One region of the Alteromonas sp. 38 genome, then DNA from elsewhere that is predicted to be linked to it. Evidence: predicted binding sites of a transcription regulator. Region 1 holds the regulator's gene; the other holds the start of a gene.

What was found. Region 1 encodes FliA, which starts transcription of late flagellar genes. Its sites were predicted from a motif close to CTAAAGNTNNNNNNNNNNNNGCCGATA; they were not measured.
Region 2: the regulator FliA is predicted to act here: its motif matches at 1,205-1,231, upstream of FLAVO9R_RS16880 (DUF5610 domain-containing protein).

Annotation. Positions count from the first base shown of each region.
Region 1 covers NZ_LR733300.1:1,193,600-1,197,024, reverse strand. Annotated here, with positions in the region: gene FLAVO9R_RS05115 (chemotaxis protein CheA) at 1-310, opposite strand, end outside; gene FLAVO9R_RS05110 (protein phosphatase CheZ) at 323-1,087, opposite strand; gene cheY (chemotaxis response regulator CheY) at 1,122-1,505, opposite strand; gene FLAVO9R_RS05100 (RNA polymerase sigma factor FliA) at 1,542-2,273, opposite strand; gene FLAVO9R_RS05095 (MinD/ParA family protein) at 2,270-3,136, opposite strand; gene flhF (flagellar biosynthesis protein FlhF) at 3,133-3,425, opposite strand, start outside.
Region 2 covers NZ_LR733300.1:3,912,629-3,916,053, reverse strand. Annotated here, with positions in the region: gene trmA (tRNA (uridine(54)-C5)-methyltransferase TrmA) at 9-1,103, opposite strand; gene FLAVO9R_RS16880 (DUF5610 domain-containing protein) at 1,261-2,538, shown strand; gene FLAVO9R_RS16875 (RNA recognition motif domain-containing protein) at 2,575-3,039, opposite strand.

The sequences.
Region 1 (3,425 bases):
CAAACATCTCTACGACTACATCGGTGGCCTGAAGAATGGTGTCCATTAATTCAGGCGTAAGAGTACGTTGTCCGTTTCGCATTACATCGAAAACGTTTTCTGCACCGTGGCAAATTTCAACTAATTCGGTAAGCGACAAAAAGCCGGCGCCACCTTTTACGGTATGGTAACCACGAAAGATAGCATTAAGTAAATCTGCATCTTCAGGATTATTTTCCAGATCAACGAGCTGTTCTTGTAATTGTTCAAGGATCTCCCCAGCTTCAACTAGAAAGTCCTGTAATATATCCTCGTCAACATCAAACGCCATGCGCCCGCTCCCCTAAAAACCTAAGCTAGACAAAAGATCATCTACGTCATCTTGGCCAGATACAACATCATCGCGTTGGTCTGCATCAATAATTGGACCTTCGGCTTCGACACTATCGATCTTGTTAACTTTTTCGACTTTCGCTTCAGATGGCTTGCCTAGTTCCGCCTGTTCGGGTTCACCGAACATCGTAAGCATATTAACTAAGCTATCTTCCACTTCTTTTACGAGTTCAATCACTCTGCGAATAACTTGACCGGTAAGATCTTGGTAACCTTGTGCCATTAACACTTCGGTAAGCAATGATGTAAGCTTAGCCGATTGTTTCGATCCGTCTTCTAGCAATTCGTCTAAATCTGCACATAAAACTTTGAATTCACCCAACTCAAGTTGACGATTCATCAGTTTTTTCCACTCCGGCATGATTTTCTCGATGCGGGTAGAGAGCACTTCAGCAATTGGCATACTCTCTTCAACTGCATCCATGGTGGTATTGGCAGCTTTTTCCGTTTCTTCGATAACGTACATGAGTCGCGTTTGCGCATCAGGAATGTCATCAACGGTTAAATTTTTAATACGTTCATCGATTTGGAAGTTATTTAACGAGTCATGAAGTTGACGCGTTAATTTACCAACTTCAGCAAAGAGCTCAATGGACTCTTTCATCGAAACAGCTTCTAAGACAGCGTTCGCTGATGCGTTATCGCCCTCTTCAAGATACGCTACCAATTTTTTGGCTTCTTCGAGCGTTATAGAGACACTTTCATTTGTCGACATCCAGTAAACCTCATTTCTCTGGTGAGCGTCTGGATCAACCTAAACGTTCGAAGATTTTATCTAATTTTTCTTTCAACGTAGCGGCAGTGAAAGGTTTAACAACATAACCATTCACACCAGCTTGCGCTGCGGCAACGATTTGTTCTTTCTTCGCTTCTGCTGTCACCATAAGAACCGGTAGGTGTTTCAACTTATCATCTGCACGTATAGCGCGTAATAAATCGATACCTTGCATACCTGGCATATTCCAATCTGTTACAACAAAGTCAAAATCACCTTGTTGTAGCATAGGTAGCGCGGTGTTACCGTCGTCCGCTTCCTGGATATTGGCAAAACCCAAATCTTTTAGCAGGTTCTTTATGATACGTCTCATGGTAGAAAAATCGTCAACCACGAGAATTTTCATACTTTTATCCAAAATAGCCTCCAATGAGGGGTTAATTGTTATTAATTTCTATTCTTCGTCAACTTGCCACGATTTCATTCGTGATTTGAGTTTTAACATGGCCTGACTATGAATTTGGCTCACTCGCGATTCACTAACATCAAGAACTTCGCCAATTTCTCTAAGGTTCAGTTCTTCATCATAGTATAAAGAAAGTACAATCGCTTCCCGTTCGGGTAATGTAGTAATAGCATGTGCTAGCGCTTTTTGGAAAGCCCCTTGCATCAAATCTTCTAACGGCGCGTCGCTACCTCGGTTTTTTTCTGTAGAAATAACATCTTCAGAAACCCCTAAATCTTCGATCCCCACCAATTTACCGGCATTCACTTCGTTAAGCATTTGATGATAATCTTGCATGCTTACATTCATTTTAGCTGCAATATCAACATCTCGCGCGTCACGACCAGTTTCACCTTCAACTTGAGAGATTGCTTCGGTAATGGCTCGTCCGTTTTTGTGCACGGAACGAGGTGTCCAATCACCTTTTCTGATTTCATCAAGCATCGCGCCACGAATACGTATACCCGCAAAGGTTTCGAAGCTTGCGCCTTTGGAACCGTCAAAATTTCGTGCAGCTTCTAGCAGTCCAATCATACCGGATTGGATTAAATCGTCGACAAGTACACTGGCTGGCAGTCTCGCCATTAAGTGGTGTGCTATTCGCTTCACCAGCGAAGCGTGACGCTCAACTAACTGTGACTTGTCCGTTTGCTGTTGATAAGCGGCTGCTTTGCTATTCAACGCTGACTTCCTACTGCTTTATCTGCTATTAGTTGTTCAATAAAAAACTCTAAGTGACCTCCTGGTTGCGCAGGAATAGGCCAAGATGCTGCTTTGGCTGCTAGCTGGCTAATCGCCACTGCCGCAGGAGAACTTGGATAAGCATCTACAATTGACGTTTGCTTACGTACCGCTCGTCGTATGTTCTCGTCAAAAGGAACCGTTGCCACCAATTCTAGCGCAACATCCAAAAATCGCCCTGTTACTTTCGATAGTTTGCTGAAGAGTTCCTGCCCTTCTCTAACATCGCGGACCATATTGGCGACCACTTTGAAGCGAAAGACACCGTGCTCTCTGTTAAGAATTTTAATTAACGCATAGGCATCGGTGAGTGAAGTAGGCTCATCGCACACTACCACCATAATATCTTGAGAGGCTTTGGAGAAACTTAGCACCATATCGGAGATACCTGCTGCGGTATCGACGATAAGCACATCAATGGGCGAACGCAATTCGCTGAAAGCTCTAATAAGCCCTGCATGCTGCGTTGGTGATAGCTCTGCCATTGATTGAGAACCTGATGTGGCTGGTGCTATTTTTATACCGTGAGGGCCCGTAACGAGAACATCGTCCAAGGTACACTCACCAGATAATACGTGGGAGAGGTTTTTCTCTACTCGCAATCCTAGCATTACATCCACATTGGCCAGACCTAAGTCTGCATCCAATACCATTACCCGCTTTCCCTGCTTTGCCATAGCAATAGCCGTGTTTAGCGTAATATTTGTTTTACCAACGCCACCTTTACCTCCGGTGACGGCGATAACTTTGATTAATCGTGATTGCTTCATTTTTCGTAAGCTACTCGCTTGATCATCAATCATACTGCTCGTGCTGTTTTAACCACATTGTTACTAGTAGTATGATTCAAACCGTACTTTTTATAAAGCTTTGCAGCAGCAGATACTAAAGATTTTGCTTCTGCAATCTTAATGTCTTCAGGAACTTTCTGTCCATCTGTTACATAACTGACAGGTAACTGGTACTCCACCGCTGCGCTAAGCACTTCGCCTAGAGAGTAGCACTCATCAAGCTTTGTAAAGATACAACCGCTAAGTTCCACCCCTTCGTACGCATCTATAATACGTTGTAACGCAGCATATTGGGTATTCG
Region 2 (3,425 bases), 2.7 Mb from region 1:
GCCAAGCGTTACTTTCTGGTGAGTAACACACCCGCTTCAATATGATGGGTAAACGGAAACTGATCGAATAGCGCGGCATTTGCGACTTCATGAGTATCACAAAGCAGGCTTAAGTTTTCAGCTAAAGTTTCAGGATTACAAGAAATATAGATTATATTATCGTACCCTTGAATCATTTTTAATGAATCTACGCCTAACCCTGCACGGGGTGGGTCAACCAATACAGTGGTAAAATTGTATTCAGCTAAGTTGACACCTTCTAAGCGAGAGAAGGTTCTTTCCCCGTTCATTGCTTCGGTAAACTCTTCTGCCGACAATCTCACAATTTTCACGTTATCTAAGTGGTTTGCCGCAATATTGTATTGCGCTGCTTGTACCGAGGGCTTTGCTATTTCGGTTCCTATCACATTGTCAAAATGAACCGCCAATGGCATCGAGAAGTTCCCTGCACCACAATACATTTCTAGTAAATCACCGGTTAGGGGAGCAGAGCATTCAAGTGACCATTCAATCATGCTGCAATTTACTTCTGCATTAGGCTGGGTAAAGCTATTTTCAATATGTTTAAATTCAAACTCACGGCCATTAATAGGTAAGCGCTCTATAATAAAGTCGTTACCCACAATGCGCTTTTGCTTTCTAGCACGTCCAATAATACTTACCGCGGTAAATTGCGTAGATAAAAAGGTGCGAAGCAGTTCAGCTTGTGCTTCCCAAGCATCATCAAGTGGCTTGTGATACAGCAAGCTAATAACGAGTTCGCCGGATAGCCCAGTTAGATAATCAATTTGAAAAAGTTTTTTGCGCAGCAGCTCGTTTGGTTTTAGATAGTCTATTAATTGCAGCATTGCATTATTAATAGTTTCACTTGCTGGTGGAAACGTATCTACGCGATATTTCTCTTTAGAACTTTGATCGAACATGATGTGATAAAGATCGTCACCGTCGTGCCATACGCGAAATTCAGCTCGCATGCGGTAATTTTCAGGTTTAGACGGATGCACCGACAGGGTAGGGGCGTTAAACGGAGCTAGGAGAGTACCTAACCGATCCACTTTCTCATCGAGTTGAGCTTGATAGTCTTTTGCAGTGGTGGTTGTCATGTGGTTCTCCGAACATCATTTAAATAAGGCTGCGAATTGTAGTGCCTTATATTATATGTGCAACGGATAAAACTCACAGAACCAAAAATTTCGTATTAAAATTAAACAATACGTGATTGGTGCCGATAACTTGATTGAGGATAGTGAGGATCAAATTATGAACGTGAGTCAAATTAAGGCTTTCATGGGCGACCAGAAAGTGGATGAAAAGGCATCGGTTCACCCGAATGAAGCTATAAAGAAGCAGCTTCAACAGGAGGGTTTACAACAAGCAGCCGAGTTTACCAAACAGCATTCAGCAACGGTCACCGTGAATAGCACGCAAACCAGTATCGGCTTAAAGGTCTTCAGTGGTAGTTTAAGTCAAAATGTGGTTATTGATGGCAAGCGCCCGAATGAAAGCAAGCAGTCTGAAGACGGCGAAGAAAATAAAAGCTTATTCGATTTCGAGAAAGTCGCACGTAATGTACTTGGGTTCGTGACCGGTGTCATTCAAGGTGCTGCTGACGGTGGCGCTGATGACGATACCCTAAAAGGGTTATTTGGTCAGGCCCGTGAAGGCGTAAGTCGTGGCTTCGCTATGGCTGAAAAGGATCTCGAAGGCTTTATGAATGATGAGATTGAAGAAGGTGTTACTCGTAGCCGTGAAATGATAGATGGCGGCATCGACGATTTAGAACAGAATATCTTCAACCCTAATCCAGTGAGTGTGAGCGAGCTTAACGCGGTATCTGCATCTGATGCTAAATCAGGTAGTTTGCTTATTCGAACCAAAGATGGGGATGAAGTAAACCTTAGGTTTGAAAGTATCAGACAATTTAGTGCTGCTAGCCAGACGTCATTGTATATACCCGCAAATGACGACACCCAAGAGTCTAGTTCGAATACGGGTTCAGTTGTGGTGCAACAGTCCTCTCAATATGAATACTTTGAACGAAGTGGCATCAGCTTTTCGTTAAAGGGTGAAATCGATGAAGATGAAATGACAGCTATTGCAGACCTTGTGGGTGAAGCACAGGACTTAGCTGATACATTCTATAGCGGCGATATGGATAAGGCCTTCGAACAAGCGTTGAATTTAGGTTTCGATGATAAAGAGTTAGTTGGGTATGCATTGCAGTTAAACCGCACTACACAAACCGAAATGGTAAAGGCTTATGAGAACGTTAAGCATTATAGTGAAGAAGGTGAAGCTGAAAACCAATATGGCAATGTAGTTAGCCCAATCGCACAGTATCTAGAAAAGATGATGTCTACATTCGAAAATGCTGAGAATACTTTAAGCTCTGGAGATGACTATAATACCTTACTTGCGGGTATTATCAGTGAAATGAAAGATGTACAAATACCAGATTTAGTATCAGCTATAAATCGCTTCCATACGTTTAATCAAAACTTATTGAACGCAATGCCACAGCAAGCGGCTACGGAATAAAGAAAAAAACCTGGGCTTAAAACCCAGGTTTTTTATTTATGCTTGTTCTACTTTATCTTTAGCTGGCCTAACTTTTAATGTTCGCTCTTGGAACACTGAGTCGTTAGTCTTCGCTATTACTGGGTCAAGATCGCTAGTTAACACTTCAATAAAGCCATAACCTTTTCGCTTGCCAGTTTTTCTATCCTTCATGAGTCGGACAGATTGCACTTCGACAAAACTACCAAAATACTCTTTAACCGCAGATTCGTTTGCACGATACGGTAGATTACCGACATAGAGTGTTTCAGTGGTTGTGCTGCTAGTGGAGGGCGCAGCATTTTCAGAGGGTGAATTGTTAAGGAGTGAAGCTAGCCACGGAGTTAATATACCGCTTACTAATAAAGACGCTGAAACCGTTAACGGCACGTGCGCCTCTATACTAGCTGATGAAAACAACAGATATCCTGCGATTGCAAAGATAGCACTAATAACAGTGCATTGAATAAAGCCTACTTTCATATACCTACCTTTCTAGTGTTTATTATCATAATGAAGGCTGGTCATAGTTTACTCATTTGTAACAATTAGAACAATAAAATGTGAAAGAACTATCCTAAAGACCAATGGAATACACCCAAATGATGTAAAAATGAGCGTTTAAAGGTGAAAATGGTTTTAAATACAAATAACTGTCAAATAACGGTTGATCTTTTACGCCACCTATCTATAATGCGCTCCACGTTTTGAGGGGCTTCAGGCACTCGCAAGACATAGCGCTAAACCCTGATTTAAGGCTGGTTAAATAGTTTGAAAACAGGGTTGACATCGGAACTTAACGATGTAGTATGCGCGCCTCGCTTCAAGGAGTTGGTAACAACGACGAAAAAGCAGTTTTTAGAGGCTCT